Regions from separate parts of the Lachnospira hominis (ex Hitch et al. 2025) genome, predicted to be linked through region 2. Evidence: predicted binding sites of a transcription regulator. Region 2 holds the regulator's gene; each other region holds the start of a gene.
The links. The regulator Rex, encoded in region 2, represses fermentation and respiration genes when NADH is low (regulators of the CRP and FNR family bind a similar motif). The targets are predictions, from matches to a motif close to ATTGTTAANTANTTAACAAT.
Positions count from the first base shown of each region.

Region 1: rsxC (electron transport complex subunit RsxC) is a predicted target of Rex. The motif match lies at 4,570-4,589, and genes of this name have one in related genera.
Region 3: serC (3-phosphoserine/phosphohydroxythreonine transaminase) is a predicted target of Rex. The motif match lies at 5,157-5,176, and genes of this name have one in related genera.

Region 1 is NZ_JBBMES010000014.1:42,797-50,663, reverse strand. It holds gene WMO38_RS11465 (RnfABCDGE type electron transport complex subunit B) at 1-218, opposite strand, end outside; gene rsxA (electron transport complex subunit RsxA) at 232-804, opposite strand; gene rsxE (electron transport complex subunit RsxE) at 822-1,490, opposite strand; gene WMO38_RS11450 (RnfABCDGE type electron transport complex subunit G) at 1,483-2,145, opposite strand; gene WMO38_RS11445 (RnfABCDGE type electron transport complex subunit D) at 2,146-3,102, opposite strand; gene rsxC (electron transport complex subunit RsxC) at 3,116-4,432, opposite strand; gene WMO38_RS11435 (ribonuclease H-like domain-containing protein) at 4,641-5,777, shown strand; gene WMO38_RS11430 (CheR family methyltransferase) at 5,804-6,592, opposite strand; gene WMO38_RS11425 (YlmH/Sll1252 family protein) at 6,775-7,527, shown strand; gene rpsA (30S ribosomal protein S1) at 7,608-7,867, opposite strand, start outside.
Region 2 is NZ_JBBMES010000001.1:174,558-182,424, forward strand. It holds gene WMO38_RS00770 (DEAD/DEAH box helicase) at 1-1,495, shown strand, start outside; gene WMO38_RS00775 (5-methyltetrahydrofolate--homocysteine methyltransferase) at 1,537-2,220, shown strand; gene WMO38_RS00780 (homocysteine S-methyltransferase family protein) at 2,213-4,693, shown strand; gene WMO38_RS00785 (redox-sensing transcriptional repressor Rex) at 4,754-5,422, shown strand; gene WMO38_RS00790 (hypothetical protein) at 5,429-6,037, shown strand; gene WMO38_RS00795 (NAD(P)H-hydrate dehydratase) at 6,044-7,609, shown strand; gene alr (alanine racemase) at 7,639-7,867, shown strand, end outside.
Region 3 is NZ_JBBMES010000011.1:21,179-29,045, forward strand. It holds gene WMO38_RS10075 (cob(I)yrinic acid a,c-diamide adenosyltransferase) at 1-340, shown strand, start outside; gene leuB (3-isopropylmalate dehydrogenase) at 474-1,559, shown strand; gene ilvD (dihydroxy-acid dehydratase) at 1,664-3,334, shown strand; gene ilvB (biosynthetic-type acetolactate synthase large subunit) at 3,371-5,062, shown strand; gene serC (3-phosphoserine/phosphohydroxythreonine transaminase) at 5,244-6,329, shown strand; gene WMO38_RS10100 (phosphoglycerate dehydrogenase) at 6,329-7,492, shown strand; gene WMO38_RS10105 (methyl-accepting chemotaxis protein) at 7,636-7,867, shown strand, end outside.

The DNA.
Region 1 (7,867 bases), on a different contig from region 2:
GCTCCAACTTCAGCTTCTCCTGCAGCGATAGCTTTTGCAAGTGCATCACAACCCGCATATCCACATCCGCCACAGTTATTGCCCGGAAGTTCTGCTCTGACATCAATTTCTTTCTGGTCTACTTCAACTGCAAACTTTTTACCCATGAATCCGAGGAAAAGACCAAGAATTAAGCCTACAATGCTGACAACAGCAGCTGCTATAATAATACCTGTCATCTTTATTTCCTCCTTATAAAATTCCTGAGAATCCAAAGAATGCTATCGACATAAGGCCTGCTGTAAGCAGAACAATAGGCATACCCTGGAAACTTTCAGGAACATCGTTATATTCATTTCTCTCACGGATACCGGCCATGATGATAATGGCAATTGTAAATCCGACAGCTGTACCGAAACCACTGATAACTGATTCGATTAAGTTATATGAATTCTGTACATTTGTGAGTGCTATACCAAGCACGGCACAGTTTGTTGTGATAAGAGGAAGGTAAACACCAAGTGCTTCATAAAGAGCAGGTGAACATTTCTTTAATACCATCTCAACAAACTGAACAAGTGCAGCAATTACAAGGATGAATACAATTGTATTCAGATATGTTAAGTCAAGCGGTGTAAGAATATAATCATAAATCAGACTACAAAGTGCTGATGAAATTGTTATAACACCGATAACTGCACCACCCATTCCGGCGGCTGTGTTAATTTTCTTAGATACACCGAGGAAAGGACACAGACCAAGGAACTGGCTTAAAACGACATTATTTACAAGTGCCGCACTAATTGCGATTATAAGTAAATTCATTTAATTTCCCTCCTGGTTTATTCTTCTTTTGTTGTATCATCGCCAACATAGTCAGGAACCTCAGCAGGTTTCATTCCATGTTTTCTCTTGATACGGTTCATAACAGCGATACACATTGCAAGTACAAAGAATGCACCAGGTGCAAGAATAAAAATACTTGCAGGTGTAAATCCGTAATTAGTAAAGTCAACAAGTGCTGAACTTCCTGTTGAGAGGATTGTTCCTGCACCGATAAGCTCTCTTATTGCACCAAGAATTGTAATTGCACAAGTAAATCCGAGACCCATGCCCAGTCCATCAAATGCAGACGGTATAGCCGGATTCTTTGAAGCATATGCTTCTGCACGTCCAAGAATAATACAGTTTACAACAATAAGAGGAATATAAATTCCGAGTGAATCGTAAAGTGATGGCAGATAACCCTGCATAAGGAACTGTACCACTGTAACAAATGAAGCAACAATAACAATAAACGCAGGCATACGGACACCATCCGGAATCACCTTACGAAGCAATGAAATCAACAGGTTTGACATAACAAGAACTACTGTTGAAGAAAGTCCCATACCGATACCATTGATTGCTGATGTAGTAACGGCAAGTGTCGGACACATACCAAGTGTCAGAACAAATGTAGGATTTTCCTTGATTAAACCGTTATAAATTCTCTCAACACATTTATTCAATTGAAGCACCTCCTACCGTCTTAACATTTTCTGACTTTAATTCTTTAAATACAGCAAGTGCTGTATTGATACCTTTCGTAACAGCCTTAGATGTAACTGTAGAACCGCCGATTGCATCAATCTTATCCTCTGATGAACTTCCTGTTCCATCTTTAACAACTGTAAACTTATCTACTGATGCACCGTTAAACTGTGCAAGGAATGCAGGGTCAGTCTTTGCCCTCATACCAAGTCCGGCTGTCTCACTGATTGAAAGAATTGATGTTCCCATATACTTTCCATCTGATGAAATACCTGTTGAAAACTTGATATCTCCGCCGTAACCGTCTCCTGCAACTACTGTTATAACAAATCCGACGATTTTTCCATTTTTAACACCGGCTACTACATCTGTAACCTCATCTTTTGAAAAATCTTCTTCTGTATCCTTTAATCCTGACACAAGTGCTGCAAGATTAGCTTCTGAATATTTTTCAGAATCAATTGCTTCAAAACTGTCAGCATCTGAGAGAACCTCCCTGTAAGCAGTCTGTTTTGCTTTTTCATTCTGCTCTGCTATAGGTCCTTTTGTAATATTGTAAACTGCACCAAGCACGATACCGGCAACAAGTGTTATAGCAAACAAAATACATGCGTCTTTAATAATCTTATTCATTTATTTTGCCTCCTTTACCGGTTTCTTCTTGCCAAATGACTTCGGTACTGTAACCTTTTCAATCAATGGCACTAAGAGGTTAGAGAAGATAATTGCATAAGAAACACCTTCTGCTGAACCACCAAACATTCTGAATATGAATGTAAGCAATCCGAGGATTACACCAAATACTATCTTGCCGTTTGGTGTGATAGGTGATGTTACATAATCAGTTGCCATGAAAAATGCACCGAGCATAAGACCACCGCCACAAAGTTCTTTAAGCATATATTCTGCATCGAACTGATGTCCAGGTGCAAAAAGGAAAATAAGAACTGCAAATGTTAAAATATATGATGCAGGAATTCTTAATGAGATAACTTTTCTCACAAGAAGATAAATTGCACCGATAAGCAGACAGACAACTGATGTCTCACCAATAACACCGGCATGCTTTCCGATAAACATTGTAAGAAGACTTGTTGCCGTTCCAGGCTCCGCACCCGGCTTTAATACTGCAAGAGGTGTAGCACCTGAAAATGTATCTGTGACAAAATTTGTCATCGGACCTGTAAATGCAATAAGAAGGAAACATCTTGCTGCAAGTGCAGGGTTCATGAAATTCTGTCCAAGACCACCAAATAACTGTTTTACAATAATAATAGCAAATACACATCCAACGATTTCATAACCGACATTAAGTGTTGATGGAATGTTAAGTGCAATTAAAAGGCCTGTTACAGCCGCACTTAAATCTGAAACCGTAATTTTTTTATGCATAAAATACTCATATAAAGCTTCGCTGGCCACACATGCCGCAATACCAACAATAATGCGGATAAGTGCACCAAGCCCGAAATTATAAATACCAAATATACTAGCAGGTGTCAGTGCTATGAGAACATCTCTCATAATTGTCTGTGTTGTATCCTTGCTTCGTACATGAGGATTCGCTGATACGTTAAATACTTCGCTCACTTTTATCCTCCTCCTACTTCTTTCTTCTGTTAGCCATAATAGTTCTTCTCATGGCTTTAATCTGCTGCGTAAGCGGTCTCTTAGCCGGACAGACATAAGAACAGCTTCCGCACTCAACACATTCCATACCGTCAAACTTGGTGAATCCAGTCTCATCATTTCTTGATGCAAAACCTGCAAGCTTTGCCGGAAGAAGATGGCTTGGGCATCCTTCACCGCATCTGCCACATCTGATACATGCAGATGATGAAATATGTGATACAATATCCTTTTGCATAACAAGAAGTGAAGAACTTCCCTTTACAACAGGAACATCAAGACTATACATGGCAAATCCCATCATAGGGCCACCAGAAATAAACTTCTCAGGCTCACCGTTAAGACCACCGGCAGCATCAACAAGCTGTCTGTAATTCATACCAAGCCATACATAAAAGTTGCCAGGATTCTTAACACCATCACCTGTTACAGTAACAATTCTCTTAGTAAGAGGCTTACCTTCAATTACGGCCATATAAATTGAATAAATTGTATCAACATTATGTACAATACAACCTGCATCAGCCGGAAGCATTGATGAATTAATGCTTCTTCCTGTTGTTGCATAGATAAGACATCTCTCACCGCCCTGAGGATACTTTGTCTTTAAGACCTTTACTTCAATATTCGGCTCATTAGCTGTCTTTTCCTGCATAATCTTAATAGCATCAGGCTTATTATCTTCAATACCGATAATACCTTTTGCATGATCAAATAAGGCAAGAGCGACTTTAAGACCCATTACTACTTTATCTGACTCTTCAATAAGTCTTCTGTAATCAGATGTAAGATAAGGTTCACATTCCGCACCATTTACAATGATGTAATCAATCTCGTCCGGGTTCTTTGGTGTGAGTTTGACATTGGTAGGGAAACCTGCACCGCCCATTCCGACAACGCCTGCCGCCTTAATTCTCTCTCTTATCTCGTCCCTTGAAAGCTCTGCAAGTGTCTTTGGCACATACTCAACTTCCTTATACTCGCCATCATTCTCAATCACAATGGAATTGCACTTACCACCTGTTGCAAGAGTTCTTGGCTCAATAGCCTTAACTGTTCCTGATACAGATGAATGAATGTTAGCAGAGACAAAACCTCCTGCCTCAGCAATAAGCTGGCCGGCAAGCACATAATCGCCTTTTGCTACAACCGGAACTGCCGGTGCACCAATATGCTGTGAAAGGGGATATACCATATCACCTTCAGGGAATAATTCTTTTATCGGCTTATCTTTTGATAACTCTTTGCCGTCAAAAGGATGTACTCCGCCTTTAAATGTACATTTACCCATGACATACTACTCCTTATAAATTTTTTATCTAAACAATATTTTATCTCAATAAACAACAAAAATCTACTTTTTTTTGTGTATACATTAGTGTATAATAGACAAAAACTGATATTATTTTAACATTTATATAAAATTTGTATGACAATTTTTTCACAAGTGACTAATTTGCACCTGTATACAAATAATTTATCTTATCCGGAGTCTGACTATGCAAATAATAACAAACACATTAGACACATATACTTATCACGAACTGGCAGATATTTTACATTCGTATAACAATACTGCCGCCGTATCTGACTTTTTATTTTTTGATATAGAAACGACAGGATTTTCTGCCAGAAATTCCATGTGTTACCTCATAGGCTGTGTAAGCCTAAATAATGAAAATTTTATTATAAAACAATTCTTTGCAGACAATCCTTCTGATTGTGATGACGAAAAAAAGATGCTCACTGAATTCATGCATTTTGCTTCCGGCTTTAAATATATAGTACACTTTAACGGTGATGTATTTGATATTCCCTATCTGAAAGAACGTATGTATATTAACGGATTGCCAGAACATCAATTTCCGGAAAGCATCGACCTTTTCAAAAAATCAAAATCTTTACGCCTGTTGTTTAAATTAGAAAATTACAAACAAAAAACAATTGAACATTTTCTTGGCATAAACCGCAGCGATAAATCTGACGGCGGTGAACTTATCAATGTATATAAGCAGTATCTGACCGGAAAAACACTTGGAAAAAATGTTACTTCTGAATATAATATGCTTCTTTTACACAACCACGATGACGTTTGCAATCTGCCTTTTATATGCCATGTTCTTTCATATAATCAGATATGGAATGAAGAGACTTACAAATCAACTTCATTTTCAATAACAGATGGATATGCTTTTAATAATAATCCCGTAAAAGAAATAACTTTCAGTATTACACTTCCATGCTGTGTGCCTAAAGACGTATCTTATGGAAATGATTTATTTTACATAAAATTAAGCAAAAATCTGCTGAAACTGCGTACCAAAATACACGAATGCGAATTAAAATATTTTTACACCGATTATAAAAACTACTACTATCTGCCGGATGAAGACTATGCAATCCATAAAAGCATTTCTTCTTTCGTTGATAAAAGCCGCCGAATACCGGCAAAGGCATCAACATGTTATTCAAAAAAGAAAGGCTCATTTATAGCACAGCCCTCAGATATTATTGCTCCGTCATTCAAATATGATTACAAAGATAACATAAGTTATTTTGAAGCATCTGACAGCTTTTTTAACTCTCCACAAAAAATAGATAATTATGTATACAAAACAATAACGTCACTGTTATGAACCACATAACAATGACGTTGTTAAACTTAAATCTCTTTACTCTTTCTATAAAAGAAAAGTTTGTCATATTCATATCCCAAATCACGATAATTAATAATCTGTTCTGTATTACCAACAAAAAGGCATCCATCAACTTTAAGAGCTTTATTAAATTTCTTATAAATCTCCTGCTTTGCATCTTCTGTAAAATAAATCATCACATTACGGCATACAATAAGATTACATCCTGATGGATATGGGTCTTTTAAAAGATTAGCTTTTTTGAATTCAACACATTTTTTAATTTCATCACTTATTTTGAAATATTTTTCACCCATTTTTTCAAAATATTTATTCTTATATTCATCAGGAAGACCTTTCAGGCTTGACGCAGCATATACACCGTCTCTTGCTTTTTCAAGAACCTGATCATCAATATCTGTAGCTATAATATGTATCTTGTTCAAAGGCATCTTTTTTGCAAGAACCATTGCAAGAGAATATGGTTCATCACCTGTAGAACACGCTGCACTCCAAATTTTCAAATTAGAGCCAAACTTCTTAATCAAATCAGGCAGTATTACATCTTCCAATGTCTTCCATAATGCCGGATTACGATAAAACTCAGATACATTAATCGTAAGATAATTGACAAACTGATCCATCAATTCTTTGTTTGTCTTTATTGCTTTACTATAGCTGTCATATCCATCATACTTATTTCTTTCAATAAGAGAGTCTATTCTTCTTTTCATCTGTCTCTCTTTATATGCATTCAGGTCAATACCTGTATTTTGCAGTACAAATTTCTTAAAATCCTCATAATCCTTAATCATAAATCCTCATTTCTGTGATTTAATCACATGCCATACTTATTGTTCGTTTATATTTTAACATATCCCACCGTAAAAATCTCTATATTTAATTATTTTTCTGTTATTTTTTCATACTTTCTGTTAAACTTTTACCTGTATATTATAATTAATATTTATGAAGTTATTTTCAGATTGGAGAAAATATGGATGAAGAAACTCTTTTAAGGCGTAAAATTCTTGACACAGCCAACAAATCGTATAATCAGAATATATATACTTATACAGGATTCTTAGGATTAAGCGAACTTGCAATATATAATTCAATGAAAAAAGAACTTCAATTTGCTTATCCTTCTACTTTTGGTGGAAGTGAATCAAGTGAAAGGCAGATTATACGATTCGGAAGTCCTGAAATTTTTGGATACGATGACAGTTTTCCAATTTCAATACTTAAGATTTCACCGCTCACACCAAAATTTGCCCAGGAACTTGAACACCGTGATTATCTTGGTGCAATTATGAATCTTGGCATTGAAAGAAGCCTCATTGGTGATATTCTGATAAAAGAAAAAGATGCTTATGTATATTGCATGAATCATATAGCTGAATTTATAACTGATAATCTCACAACAGTAAAACATAACCATGTACGTGCCTCTGTCTGTGATGAAATTCCCGACATTATACGCCCTGTACTCACTGAGTTTGAAGTGATTGCGGCATCAGCCAGAATTGATGCAGTTGTTGCAAGCATTACTAAATTATCAAGAAGTTCTGCACTTGAATTTTTTTCAGCTAAAAAGGTGTTTCTTAACGGAATGAATATTGAAAATAACAGTGCACAATTAAAACCAGGTGATATTCTCGTTATAAGAGGTTTTGGGAAATTTATTTTTGACGGCTGTGGCGATGAAACAAGAAAAGGACGCGTTTATGTCCATATGAGACGCTATTGAAACACTACTAAAACATCACATCTACATAAAAGGCAGGACATAATGTCCTGCCTTAATTTTATGAATATTAAGCTTATTAATTATTCAGCATCATCTGTTGAATATTCTGTTGGTTCTTCATCTGCCTGAAGAGCCTTCATGCTAAGGCTTATCTTCTTCTCAGCTTCATTGATATCAACAACCTTAGCTTCAATTTCCTGACCAATTGCAAGAACATCTGAAGGCTTGTTGATATGTTCTCTTGAAATCTGTGATACATGAAGTAATGCATCAACACCATCCTCAAGCTGTACAAACGCACCAAAATCTGTCATTCTTGCTACAGTTCCTTTTACAACTG
Region 2 (7,867 bases):
CGACCGAGATGTGGTCGGACAGGCACAGACAGGTACAGGAAAGACGGCAGCATATTCTATTCCTGTTCTCGAAAAAATAGATCCTGATTTAAAGAAACTTCAGGCAGTAATACTCTGCCCGACAAGAGAACTTGCAGTCCAGGTTGCAGAAGAAATCAGAAAACTTGCAAAATATATGAGCGACATAAAAGTGCTTCCGGTATATGGCGGACAGGAGATTGTAAGACAGATTAAGTCATTAAAAGCTGGAGTGCAGATTCTTGTAGGTACGCCGGGACGTGTTATGGACCATATGAGAAGAAAGACAGTTAAATTTGATAATGTTTCAATGGTAGTTCTTGATGAGGCAGATGAAATGCTCGATATGGGCTTCAGGGAGGATATGGAGACTATCCTTACAGATACACCTGAAGACAGACAGACAATAATGTTCTCAGCGACAATGCCTAAGGCTATTATGGATATTGCAAAGAATTTCCAGAAGGATGCTGAAATTATCAAGGTTGTAAGAAAAGAACTTACAGTAAAGAATATTGAACAGTATTATTATGAAGTAAGACCAAAGAACAAGAATGAGCTTTTATGCAGGCTGATAGATATATATAATCCGAGACTTTCAGTTGTATTCTGTAATACAAAAAGACAGGTTGACGAGCTTATATCTGAGCTTAAAGGCAGAGGATATTTTGCAGACGGAATTCACGGAGATATGAAGCAGGCCCAGAGAGACAGGGTAATGGCTGATTTCAGAAGCGGAAAGACAGAAATACTTATTGCTACAGATGTTGCGGCAAGAGGAATTGACGTTGATGATGTTGATGTTGTATTTAATTATGACCTGCCTCAGGATGAAGAATATTATGTGCACAGAATAGGAAGAACCGGACGTGCCGGAAGAGAGGGTGTTGCTTTATCATTTGTTTCCGGAAAAGAAGCATATAAGCTGAAGGATATTGAGCGTTACTGCAAGACAAAAATCAAGGCAAAACCTATTCCATCAATGGATGATGTGAAAAATACAAAGCTTGAAGCAATATTTTCAAATATAAAGGAGACTATTGAAGCCGGAGGGCTTTCAGATATGGTTGAGGCTGTTGAGGACAGGCTTAATATGGAAGATTATACATGCCTTGATGTGGCTGCTGCACTTCTTAAAATGGTAGTAGGTGATTCACTTGAGGACAGAGAGGAACTTGAACAGGTTCATTATGACCTTGATGCTGACAGGAGAGGCATGGTAAGACTTTTTATCAATGTGGGTAAAAAAGATAAGATTAAGCCGGCTAATATTCTTGGTGCAATAACAGGTGAGTCAGGAATTCCCGGTAAGCTTGTCGGCTCTATCGATATGCTTGATAATTATACATTTGTTGAAGTACCTTCAAAGTATGCAGATGCAGTTCTGCTTGCAATGGAAAATGTTACCATAAAGGGCAGAAAAATCAGCATGGAAAAAGCAAAGGGAACAGGACGTAAAAAGAAGAAAAAAAGATAAAATTCATAGCAGATGCTATGAAAGGCGGGAGTTAATGATACATGCATGCTGATATAGTTCTTGGACAACTCGATAAAAATGAAGCATTAAGATATATGGGACACAGAGGTGAGGATATTGATGAGCAGCTTGATAAGCTTATAACAAAATGTGAGAAAGAAGTGCTTAGCTGTGTAAAACCCAGATTTGTATACAAAGTATGCGATATTTCAAGAGAAGAAAAAGGAATTCTTGTTAAAGATACGAATCTGTTTCTTACAGGAAATTCTATAAAAAAACATCTTGATGGATGCGATAAGGCTGTGCTTATGGCGGTTACGATATCTGCTGATGCAGACAGACTTATAAGAATAGCACAGATACGTGACATGGCTGAGGCTGTTGCGATAGACAGTCTGTGCAGCGTTGCAGTTGAACAGGCATGTGACCGGGCTGAACTTATCATAAAAGAGGAAAATCCCGGATATTACCAGACATTCAGGTTTGGACTTGGATACGGAGATCTGCCGATAAGTCTTCAGGGACAGTTCCTTCATGTATTAAATGCTCCAAAACAGATTGGGCTTAATGTCAGTTCGACAGATATGCTCACACCGACAAAATCAGTTACGGCAGTTATAGGACTGTCGAAAAATCCAATTCCTCAGAGGGCAAGAGGATGTCAGACATGCAGTATGAATAAGAAGTGTCAGTTCAGACAGAAAGGTGGACGTTGTAATGGCTAGAGATTTTAGAGAATTATTAAAAAGAGATTATGTTATTCTTGATGGAGCAATGGGAACAATGCTTCAGGCAGCAGGCATGAAAATGGGTGAAACACCTGAGATGCTTAATATTACACATCCGGAACTTCTTGTTTCTATTCATGAGCAGTATCTTAATGCCGGTTCAGATGTAATATATGCCAATACATTTGGCGGCAACGCTTACAAACTGGAAGAATGCGGACACAGCGTGGATGAACTTGTCACTGCAGGAATTAAAAATGCGATTACAGCCAGAGATAATGTCAAACCTGAGGCACTGGTAGCACTTGATGTAGGTCCGATAGGCCAGCTTTTAGAGCCTACAGGCACTTTAAGCTTTGAAGAGGCATATGAGATGTATGCAGAGGTGGTGAAAGCCGGAAGCAATGCGGGGGCTGACCTTGTTGTATTTGAGACAATGACAGACCTGCTTGATGTAAAGGCTGCTGTACTTGCCGCAAAAGAAAATTCTGACCTTCCTATAATGTGTACAATGACATTTGAGATGAATAAAAGAACATTTACAGGATGTATGGTTCCGTCAATGGCACTTACTCTTGAAGGACTTGGTGTTGATGCCATTGGTGTCAATTGTTCACTCGGCCCAAAAGAGTTAGAACCTGTTATAGAAGAAGTTACAAAATGGACCAACCTTCCTGTTGTAGTTAAGCCTAATGCAGGACTTCCTGACCCACAGACGAATGAATATAATGTGGGACCAAAAGATTTTGCTGAATTTATGAAAGATTTAAGAAAGTACGGAATCAGGGTATTCGGCGGATGCTGCGGTACAAATCCGGAATTTATTAAAGAACTTTCAGATATGCTTAAAGAAAATGGCAATGCAATTGTAAATGAGCTGCCACAAAAAGTAATTCCGGCAGCAGTATGTTCTGCAACAAAGGTAGTTCCGATAGACCAGCCGAGAATAATCGGTGAGAGAATTAATCCTACAGGCAAGAAAATATTTCAGGAAGCTTTGCGTAAAGGCGATATAGATTACATACTTAATCAGGCACTTGAACAGGTTCAGGCAGGAGCTGATATTCTTGATGTCAATGTCGGACTTCCGGGAATAGATGAGCGTGAGATGATGATAACAGCTGTCAAGTCACTGCAGTCAGTAGTGGATGTTCCGCTTCAGCTTGATTCTACAATTCCTGAAGTGCTTGAGGCAGCACTTCGTGTATACAACGGTAAGCCGATAGTCAATTCAGTAAACGGTGAGGAAGAGTCTCTTAAAAATGTTCTTCCACTTGTAAAAAAATACGGAGCTTCTGTTGTTGGACTTACTCTTGATAAAAATGGTATTCCTAAAAAGGCGGAAGACAGATTTGCAATTGCAAAGAAAATTCTAGATGCGGCACTTGCAATAGGCATTCCGAAAGAAAATGTATACATTGACTGTCTTACACTTACTGCATCTGCAGAGCAGGACGGGGTAGTTGAGACGCTTAAAGCACTTCACCGTGTCAAGACAGAACTTGGATTGAAGACAGTTCTCGGCGTATCCAACATTTCCTTCGGGCTTCCTAACCGTGTGCTTGTAAATCACATTTTTCTTACAATGGCACTTGAAAATGGACTTGACCTTCCTATTATCAATCCTAATATTGAAGAGATGACAGGTGCTGTAAGAGCTTACAAGCTTCTTGCAGGATTTGATAAGAATTCAGTTGATTTTATAAAGCATTATGCAGGAAAACAGATAGTACCAAAGATTGTCATTTCTGAAAATAAATCAGCAGGAACGGACACAAAATCAGGGCCGGATGGTGCAAAGGGCATACAGCAATCAGCTTCTGATAATGATACAGGACTTGAAGGTGATAAGCTTGCACTTTACAATGCAGTTCTTAACGGACTTAAAAATGAAGGTGCTGACTGTACAGCTAAGCTTCTGGAAAATACAGACTCAATGGAAGTTGTCAATGAAGTTTTAATACCGGCACTTGATAAAATCGGTGAGGAATTTGAAAAAGGCACACTTTTCCTTCCGCAGCTGATAATGTCCGCATCAGTTGCACAGGCGGCATTTGAAGTTATAAGAAAATTTATGATAAAAAGTGATGCGGCACCGGTGAGTAAAGGAAAAATTGTAATTGCGACAGTAAAAGGCGATGTGCATGATATAGGAAAAAATATTGTAAAAGTTCTTCTTGAAAATTATGGATATGATGTTATAGATCTGGGAAAAGATGTTCCTTATCAGGCTGTAGTTGATGCGGTAAAAGAAAATGATGTAAAACTTGTAGGACTTTCAGCACTTATGACAACAACACTTGTATCAATGAAAGAGACAATCGAACTTTTGCATGAAAATAATCTTGATTGTAAAGTTATGGTAGGCGGTGCTGTCCTTACACCGGAATATGCAAAAGAAATTCATGCGGATTTCTATGCGAAAGATGCGAAGGAATCAGTTGATATTGCCAAGAGAGTATTAGGCTGACTTTGACATTGTTTTAACATTGGTTTATAATAAAAAATACGAAAAAACAGGAAGGTACGGATGAGCAATATGGAAGAGACAAAAAAAATATCATCTGCGGTAATCAGGAGACTTCCAAGATACTATAGATATCTTGGTGAATTGATTGAAAGCGGTGTTCAAAGAATCTCATCAAAAGAACTCAGTGCAAGGATGAAGGTTACCGCATCGCAGATAAGACAGGATCTGAACAATTTTGGAGGGTTTGGCCAGCAGGGATACGGATATAATGTAAAGTATCTTTATGATGAGATAGCTAAAATTCTTGGTATTGACCGTACTCATAATATGATTATTATCGGTGCAGGTAATCTCGGTGCAGCACTTGTTAATTCGGGTGATTTTGCAAAGAGAGGATTTATAATAAAAGGTGTTTTTGATAATAATCATGAGCTTAAAGGCAAAAAGATAGGCAGTCTAGATATTATGATGATGGATGAACTAAAAGGGTTTATAAAAGAAAATAATATCGAGATAGTTGCACTTACAATTCCAAGACAGGCAGCAAGAGAAGTTGCAAAAGAAGTGGCTGAAGACGGAATAAAGGCAATATGGAATTTTGCACATACAGACCTTAATATGCCTGAAGATGTTGTAGTTGAAAATGTACATTTATCAGAGAGCCTTATGAGACTTTCATATAATATAGCAAATAAAAATGGTAAAACTCGTAATATACAGGAGGGGTGATTTATCATGGCAGATATTACATATGATTTAATAAAAGACACAGCATCATTTAATCATATTCCTATTCTTACACTAGATAAGAGATGGTATCTGCTTGTCCCGGAGGTCAGCAAAACTGACGAGATAAAGTATTGGGAAAAAAAGGTTAATGACCTGCTAAAAAAACAGGGACAGGTAACCAATGATTTAAAAGAAGTAAAAAAGATAAAAGAACAGGTTATTCAGGATGTCGTTGAAAATATGGAAGAAGACGGCAATGATTTTCGTCGTAAGAAACGTATGAATAAAAACCAGCGTCTTATACATGAAGCAAAAGACAAGATTGAATCACTTGAAGATGAAGAAAAAGAGATTCCAAGACAGCTGGCAGAAGCTAATAGAAAACTTCTGGTTGAAACGGTAAAGATGTGCTATGCGAAGATTAATGAAAACAAAGCAGATCTTGAAGTGCTGGATAAATGGATTGAAGCTACAAGAATCAAGCTCAAAAAGAATCTTCTTATAAAGCATGATAAGGAGAGTATGAACGAACAGCTTTATTCGGGAATGCATAATATCTTTGGACCGGAGATCATGGGAGTCCTTGATGATATTAATTCAAAAGGTCAGGAGTAACTGTATATGAAGTATTTACTTGATTCTGCTGCAATGAAAAAAATAGATGAATATTCAATAAAAACGACAGGGATTCCATCTGTAGTTCTTATGGAGCGTGCAGCATTGTCTGTATCATCATTTGTGGAAAAACTTGCATACAATAAAAAAGACAGCGGAAAAAAAGATATAAGCATCTGCGTTGTCTGTACAAAAGGAAACAATGGAGCTGACGGGCTTGCTGCCATACGTCAGCTTTATCTTCATGGTTATAAAACATTGGTGTATGAAGCTGGCAGAAAAGAGCCGGGAACAGATGAGTATGAGCTGCAGAAAAATATTATAAAAAATCTTGAAATTCCATTTGAATGTGCAGTACAAGATAACATACTACCACTGGATGAATATGATTTTATTATAGATGCAATGTTTGGAATTGGACTTTCAAGAGATGTCACGGGTGTTTATGCACAGATTATAGATGAGATTAACCGTGTCAGTGCAGTTAAGGTGGCGGTTGATATTCCGTCGGGGCTTAGTGCGGGAATAGTTCAGGTAAGCAATAAGAAAGTAAAAGCAGATTATACAGTTACATTTGGATTTGACAAGACAGGGATGGTTTTGTATCCCGGTAGGAAATATGCAGGAAAAGTAATAGTTTCTGATATAGGTTTTGCAGTCAGTCAGGACAATGTGCAAAAAATATTAGAAAATAATCCGGCAAGAATGATTGAAAAAAAGGATATTCTGACGATTCCCGAAAGAGAAGCAGACGGTAATAAAGGAACGAGCGGAAAAGTGCTTATAGCGGCGGGAAGCAGGAGTATGGGCGGTGCGGCGTTTATGTCAGCACAGTCTGCATACAGAAGCGGCTGCGGGCTTGTGAGGGTTTTTACACATGAAAATAATAAAAATGCACTTCTTACACTTGTGCCGGAATCAATATGTGACACATATAATGATAAAAACAGCAATTGTGATGAACTTACAAAATGGTGTACATGGGCTGACTGCATTATTGCAGGCCCGGGCTTATCGGTTTCAGGACAGTCAGAAGAGATTGTAAAATGCATTTTACAATCAGGTTCGGATGCAACATTAATACTTGATGCGGATGCTTTGAATATCATCTCAGAAAATGAAGAATATTATGAATATATAAGCAGATACAAAGGCAAAGTGATTATGACACCGCATGTTGGAGAAATGTCACGGCTTACAGGAAAAAGCATAGGACAGATAAAGGGAAATCCTGTGGAGACGGCATCATGTTATTCAAAAGAACATGGTGTTATATGCGTATTAAAAGATGCAGCAACAGTGGTTTGTGACCATGATGACATATATATCAATACTTCCGGAAATTGCGGAATGGCAACAGGCGGTTCCGGAGATGTGCTTACGGGAGTTATTGCCGGCATGATGTGTGCAGGATTTGATGATGAGTGTTTTGCAGCAGCACTGGCTGTATATATACATGGCTGTGCCGGTGATATGTGCCGGAAAAATCAAGGCACATTTTCAATGAAAGCATGGGATATTGCAGAGTCGTTAAGCACAGTTTTTACACAAAATAATACAGATTATAATTAAAAAATAAGGAATCGGGGAACAGAGTTAAAATGGGAAAGTATTACAGAGTATATGCAGATGTTGAACTCGGAAACATAGAATCCAATGTAGAGGCACTTATGGCACTTACGCCTGCCGGCACAAAGTCACTTGCAGTAGTCAAGGCAGACGGATACGGGCATGGAGACGTTGCAGTTGCAAAAGCAGTGTATTCAAAAGTCTTCGGGTATGCTGTTGCAACTCTTGATGAAGCAGTTAATTTAAGAGAAAATGGAATAG
Region 3 (7,867 bases), on a different contig from region 2:
AAAAGACTATGGATTTTACAGCAGAATGAGTGAATCTGATAGAAATATGCAGAAAAAAGAACATGACAGTATATTGGATACTATTTTTGAACATGTATACAAAAAACATGATGTGAGCGTTGTTGTCCTTGATGAACTTGCATCTGCTTATGAATATAATCAGGTTGACAGGGCAAAAACAGGTTATCTTCTGGAAAACCATGAAGGTGTTGAGATTGTGATTACTGGAAGAAATCCGGATGAATCACTAATAAGGCATGCGGATTATATTACGGAAATGAAAAAGATAAAGCATCCATTTGATTTGGGAATTTCAGCGAGGGAAGGCATAGAATATTAAAATGTTAATGAAAAATACTTCATTAACTTATGCGAAAGCATACATTAAAATAACTTGTAAAAATATAATAAATACGTTATTATAATATGAAAGTTAAAAACTAAGAATATATAGAAAGCTGGGTATAAATGATATGGGTTATAAGATAACATTGATTCCTGGAGATGGAATTGGTCCGGAGATAGTAAGAGAGGCAAGAAAGGTACTTGATGCTGTAGGTAAAAAATATGGTCATGAATTTGATTATACTGAAATCCTTATGGGTGGATGTTCTATAGATGCTTATGGTGTGCCTCTCACAGAAGAAGCAGTTAATACAGCAAAAGCATCAGATGCTGTTTTGCTTGGTGCTGTCGGCGGCAATGTCGGTAATTCAAAGTGGTATGATGTTGCACCTAATTTAAGACCGGAGGCAGGTCTTTTGAAGATAAGAAAAGATCTTGAACTTTTTGCAAACATACGTCCGGCTTATTTATATAGTGAATTAAAGGATGCATGTCCTTTAAAGGATGAGATAATCGGTGACGGATTTGATATGGTTATAATGAGAGAACTTACAGGAGGTCTCTATTTCGGAGAGCGTCACACAGAATCAGTAAACGGTGTGATGACAGCAGTTGATACTCTTACATATAATGAAGAAGAAATCAGAAGAATTGCAATTAAAGGTTTTGAGATTGCAATGAAAAGAAGAAAGAAACTTGTCAGTGTTGATAAAGCAAATGTACTTGATTCTTCAAGATTATGGAGAAAAGTTGTTGCTGAAGTGTCAAAGGATTATCCGGAAGTTGAAGTTACTAATATGCTTGTTGATAACTGTGCAATGCAGCTTGTAATGAATCCTGGCCAGTTTGATGTAATTCTTACTGAAAATATGTTTGGCGATATCTTATCAGACGAAGCAAGCATGATAACAGGTTCTATCGGAATGCTTTCAAGTGCCAGCCTTGGAAAGACAAAACTTGGCCTTTATGAGCCTAGCCATGGCTCAGCACCTGATATTGCAGGAAAGAATATTGCTAATCCTATTGCCACAATTCTTTCAGCTGCAATGATGTTAAGATACTCACTTGATCTTGACAAGGAAGCAGATGCTATTGAGGCAGCTGTTGCACAGGTTTTAAAAGAAAATTACAGAACAGTTGATATTATGTCGGAAGGAATGACACAGTGTACAACTACACAGATGGGCGACCTTATTGCTAATCATCTTGCGTAAATAAGTTTTTTGATATTTCATAGTTTAATGAAAAAAATGATAATCCTGCCGGAGTTTAAACCGGAATTAAATAAAAACAGAATGAGATAAGGAGATTAATTTTTATGAAAAGTGATAACGTAAAAAAAGGCATGCAGCAGGCACCACACCGTTCGCTGTTTAATGCACTTGGCTTTACAAAAGAAGAGATGGATAAGCCATTAGTTGGTATTGTAAGTTCATATAATGAGATTGTTCCGGGACATATGAATCTTGATAAGATTGTTAATGCTGTTAAGCTTGGCGTTGCTGAAGCCGGCGGTGTTCCTGTTGTATTTCCAGCAATCGCAGTATGTGACGGTATTGCAATGGGACATGTAGGAATGAAATATTCTCTTGTTACAAGAGACCTTATTGCAGATTCTACAGAATGTATGGCTACAGCACATCAGTTTGATGCACTTGTTATGGTACCTAACTGCGACAAGAATGTACCTGGACTTCTTATGGCAGCAGCAAGAATTAATGTTCCTACTGTATTTGTCAGTGGCGGTCCAATGCTTGCCGGACATGTAGGTGGCAGAAAGAGAAGTCTTTCGTCAATGTTTGAGGCAGTAGGCTCTTATGCTGCAGGTACAATGACAGAAGAACAGGTAAGAGAATACGAAGAAAAAGTATGTCCTACATGTGGCTCATGTTCAGGCATGTATACAGCAAATTCTATGAACTGCCTTACAGAGGCTCTCGGTATGGGACTTCGCGGCAATGGTACAATACCGGCTGTATATTCTGACAGAATCAGACTTGCAAAACATGCAGGTATGGCAGTTATGGATATGCTTAAAAAAGATATCCGTCCAAGAGATATTATGACAAAAGATGCAATTCTTAATGCTCTTACAGTTGATATGGCACTTGGATGCTCTACAAACAGTATGCTTCATCTTCCAGCTATTGCACATGAAGTGGGCTTTGATTTTGACATTAAGTTCGCAAATGAAATAAGTGAAAAGACACCTAACCTCTGTCACCTTGCACCAGCTGGTCCTACATATATGGAAGACTTAAATGAAGCAGGTGGCGTATATGCAGTTATGAAAGAACTTGCAGATATTGGACTGTTACATACAGACTGCATGACTGTAACAGGTAAGACTGTCGGTGAGAATATTGCAAATGCAGTAAATCTTAATCCGGAAGTTATCCGTACAGTTGATAATCCATACAGTAAGACAGGCGGTCTTGCTGTTCTTTCTGGAAATCTTGCTCCTGACGGAAGTGTTGTTAAGCGTTCCGCAGTAGTAGAAGAGATGATGGTACATGAAGGCCCTGCAAGAGTATTTGACAGCGAAGAAGATGCAATTGCAGCTATTAAGGGTGGAAAGATTGTAGCAGGTGATGTTGTTGTAATCAGATATGAAGGCCCTAAGGGTGGTCCTGGTATGAGAGAAATGCTTAATCCTACATCAGCGATTGCCGGTATGGGGCTTGGTTCAAGCGTTGCTCTTATCACAGACGGAAGATTTTCAGGTGCAAGCCGCGGAGCTTCTATCGGACATGTATCTCCGGAAGCAGCAGTCGGTGGTCCTATTGCACTTGTTGAAGAGGGCGATGTAATAAGCATTAATATTCCGGAAATGAAGCTTGAACTCAAGGTCTCAGATGAGGAGCTTGCAGCAAGAAAAGCTAAATGGCAGCCAAGAGAACCTAAAGTCACAACAGGTTATCTCAGAAGATATGCTTCTATGGTTACATCAGGTAACAGAGGTGCAATTTTACAGACTCCTGATAAATAAAGCGGGTAATATTTTATTGAAAGGATGAACGGCCAAATGAAGTTAAATGGTTCAGAAATAATTGTTGAATGTTTAAAAGAACAGGGTGTAGATACAGTATTCGGTTATCCGGGAGGTGCTATTTTAAATGTATATGATGCACTTTATAAACACTCTGATGAGATTACACATATACTTACATCACATGAGCAGGGTGCTGCACATGCAGCAGACGGATATGCAAGAGCTACAGGCAAAGTAGGTGTATGCTTTGCAACATCAGGTCCCGGTGCAACCAACCTTGTAACAGGTATAGCGACATCTTATATGGATTCAACTCCTGTTGTTGCAATTACATGTAATGTAACGGTTCCTCTTCTTGGAAAAGACAGTTTTCAGGAGGTAGATATCCAGGGTGTTACAATGCCTATTACAAAACATAATTTTATTGTAAAAGATGTAAGCACACTTGCAGATACAATCCGCAAGGCATTCAGAATAGCACAGGAGGGAAGACCGGGTCCCGTACTTATTGATGTAACAAAAGATGCAACTGCAGCGGAGTGTGATTATGTAAAGGAGACACCAAAGCCAATTGAAAGAAAGACAGAGTCAATTCGTGAAGAGGATATTGACACAGTCACAGAGATGATTGCACAGGCAAAGAAACCATTTGTATTTGTCGGAGGAGGTGTTGTACTTTCAGGTGCTTCGGAAGAACTTGCACGCTTTGTACATAAAATAGATGCTCCTGTAGCTGATTCACTTATGGGAAAAGGTGCATTTGATAATTCGGATCCACTCTATACAGGTATGCTTGGCATGCATGGTACAAAGACATCTAACTATGGTGTTTCAGAATGTGACCTCCTTATTGCAATTGGTGCAAGATTTTCGGACAGAGTCACAGGTAATGCATCTAAGTTTGCAAGCAATGCAAAAATTATTCATTTCGATGTTGATGCAGCTGAGATTAATAAAAATATTAAAACAGATGCATGTGTAATAGGAGATGCACTTGAAGTCTTAAAACGTGTTAATTCGAAGATCGGACAGCTTGAGCATCATGAATGGATTGAGCATATCAAAGAACTTAAAGAAAAGTATCCTATGCGTTACAGAAAAGATTGTCTTAATGGACCTTATATTATGGAGACAATCAATGAGATTACAGATAGTAATGCTATTATTGCAACAGATGTAGGACAGCACCAGATGTGGGCTGCACAGCATTATACATACAAACATCCAAGAACACTTATAACATCAGGTGGTCTTGGAACTATGGGATTCGGTCTTGGTGCTGCTATAGGTGCAAAAGTTGGCCGTAAGGATAAAGTTGTAATTAATATTGCAGGTGATGGCTGCTTCAGAATGAATATGAATGAAATAGCAACAGCGACACGTTACAATATTCCTGTTATTGAGATTATATTTAATAATCATGTACTTGGAATGGTTCGTCAGTGGCAGGATTTATTCTATGGAAAGCGTTATTCTTCGACGGTTCTTGATGATACGGTTGATTTTGTGAAAGTTTCTGAAGGCCTTGGTGCGAAAGGTTACAGAGTTTCATCAATTGAAGAATTTAAAGCGGCACTCAAAGAAGCTATAGAATTAAATATACCGTGTGTAATTGACTGTCTTATTGACAGGGAAGACAAGGTATTTCCAATGGTTTCACCTGGAGCTGCAATCTCTGAAGCTTTTGATAGACAGGATTTGGAAAATAAAAACAAAAATAACTAAAGAATATTACGTATATAGAAGAGATTACTAAATAAAAGAACAAAAGAATATTAATAGAGAATGAATTGTTGACATACAATAAAGATTGTCATAAAATGTCTATTAATTATTAAATTAAAAGCTTAGTTGAGACATATTTTATAATAGTGATTTCAACAGGCTGAATAATAGGAGGAAGAAATTGGCAAGAGTTTATAATTTTAGCGCAGGTCCGGCAGTATTACCGGAAGAGGTATTGAAGGAAGCAGCAGCAGAGATGCTTGATTACAAGGGAAGCGGCCAGTCAGTTATGGAGATGAGCCATCGTTCCAAAGTATACGACAATATCATTAAAGAAGCTGAAGCTGATTTAAGAGATTTGTTGAATATTCCGGATAATTACAAGGTATTATTCCTTCAGGGCGGTGCGTCGCAGTTCTTTGCAGAGGTTCCTATGAATCTTATGAAGAATAAGAAAGCAGCATATATTATAACAGGACAGTGGGCTAAGAAAGCATACCAGGAAGCTAAGATTTATGGTGATGCAATTGCCGTTGCTTCTTCAGAAGACAAAACATATTCATATATCCCGGATTGTTCAGATCTTGACATTCCAGAAGATGCAGATTATGTATATATTTGCGAAAATAATACAATTTATGGTACTAAATATAAGAAACTTCCTAATACAAAGGGACATATTCTTGTATCTGATGTTTCATCTTGTTTCTTATCAGAACCTATGGATGTTACAAAGTATGGCGTTGTATATGGCGGCGTTCAGAAAAATATCGGACCAGCAGGTGTTGTTATCGCAATTATAAGAGAGGATTTAATTACAGATGATGTTCTTCCTGGAACTCCTACAATGCTTAAATGGAAGACACAGGCAGATGCTGATTCACTTTATAATACACCTCCATGCTATAATATTTATATCTGTGGCAAGGTATTTAAGTGGATTAAGAAGATGGGTGGACTTTCAGCTATGAAAGAACACAATGAGAAGAAAGCAAAGATTCTTTATGATTTCCTTGATGAGAGCAAGCTTTTCAATGGAACAGTTGTAAAAGAAGATCGTTCACTTATGAATGTTCCTTTTGTAACAGGAGATAAAGAACTTGATGCTAAGTTTGTTGAAGAAGCAACAAAGGCAGGTTTTGTAAATCTTAAAGGACACAGAACTGTTGGCGGTATGAGAGCTTCTATCTACAATGCTATGCCAATTGAAGGTGTAGAGAAACTTGTTGAGTTCATGAAGAAGTTTGAAAAGGAGAATACAAAATAATGGTAAACGTTAATTGCTTAAATAATATTGCGTCAGTTGGTCTTGATTTGTTTTCAGATGATTATAATACAGAAAGCAGTTTTGAAGATGCACAGGCAGTACTTGTAAGAAGTGCTAAAATGCATGATATGGAACTTGGTGATAATCTTCTTGCAATTGCAAGAGCCGGTGCAGGTGTTAATAATATCCCTCTTGATAAATGTGCTGAGTCGGGTATTGTTGTATTTAATACACCGGGTGCTAATGCCAATGCTGTTAAAGAGCAGGTACTTGCAGCAATGCTTCTTGCATCAAGAGATTTAATCGGCGGTAACGAATGGGTTAAAGCAAATAAGGATGATGCTGATATTGCAAAGGCTACAGAGAAAGCCAAGAAGGCATTTGCAGGTCAGGAAATCAAAGGTAAAAAGCTTGGTGTAATCGGACTTGGTGCTATTGGACAGCTTGTTGCCAATGCAGCAATTGCACTTGGTATGGAAGTATACGGATATGATCCATATCTTTCAGTAAATGCAGCATGGAATCTTTCAAGTGAAGTTAAACATATTGTCAATGTTGAAGATATATATAAAGAATGTAATTACATTACAGTTCATGTTCCGGCACTTGACAGTACAAAGGGAATGATTAATAAAGAAGCATTCGATATGATGCAGGACGGAACTATTATTATCAACTGTGCAAGAGATGTACTTGTTGATGAGAAAGCAATCGGTGAAGCATTAAAGTCTGGCAGAGTTAAGAAGTATGTAACAGATTTTCCTAACCCTGTTACAGCTGGAATGGAAGGTGCAATTGTTCTTCCTCATCTTGGTGCTTCAACAGCAGAAGCAGAAGATAATTGTGCAATTATGGCTGTAAAAGAGCTTCGTAACTACATTGAGAATGGTAATATAGTTAATTCTGTAAACTATCCTGCATGTGACATGGGTGTATGCACATCAGCCGGCAGAGTAGCTGTATGCCATAAGAATGTACCTGCTATAATCAGCAAGATTACATCTGTTATGGGTGATGAAAGTATTAACATTGAAGAGATGGCTAATAAGTCAAGAGGTGACTATGCATATTCAATGCTTGATATAAGTGAGTCTGCATCTGAGACAGTAGTTGACAAACTTGCATCTATTGAAGGTGTTATTAAGGTAAGAGTTATAAAGTAATATTTTGCAATTGTTTATTGTAATTAAAAAACGGATGTTTGAAAATTAAAATATTTCTTTCATCCGTTTTTCTTTATTTATAGCGTATTTTGTTGTAAAATATATTTATGTATTTTCTTATGAATAACAAGGAGGAGTTATATATGGGAGCAATAGAGCAAAAAATACAGGATAAATCTCAAAAGCTTAATGCGAAGCATGAACAGATACAGGAAACTGCAAAGAAAGGTTTAGATAAGATTGTAGATAAGATTAAGTCACAGTCTGAGATGGCGAGATGTAACAAAGTCGGAATAGTATGCCATACTATAGTTTCAGCTGCTATAGGTGTTGCATATTTAGCTGAATTTGCAAAAGGAAGCAGGACATTATTAT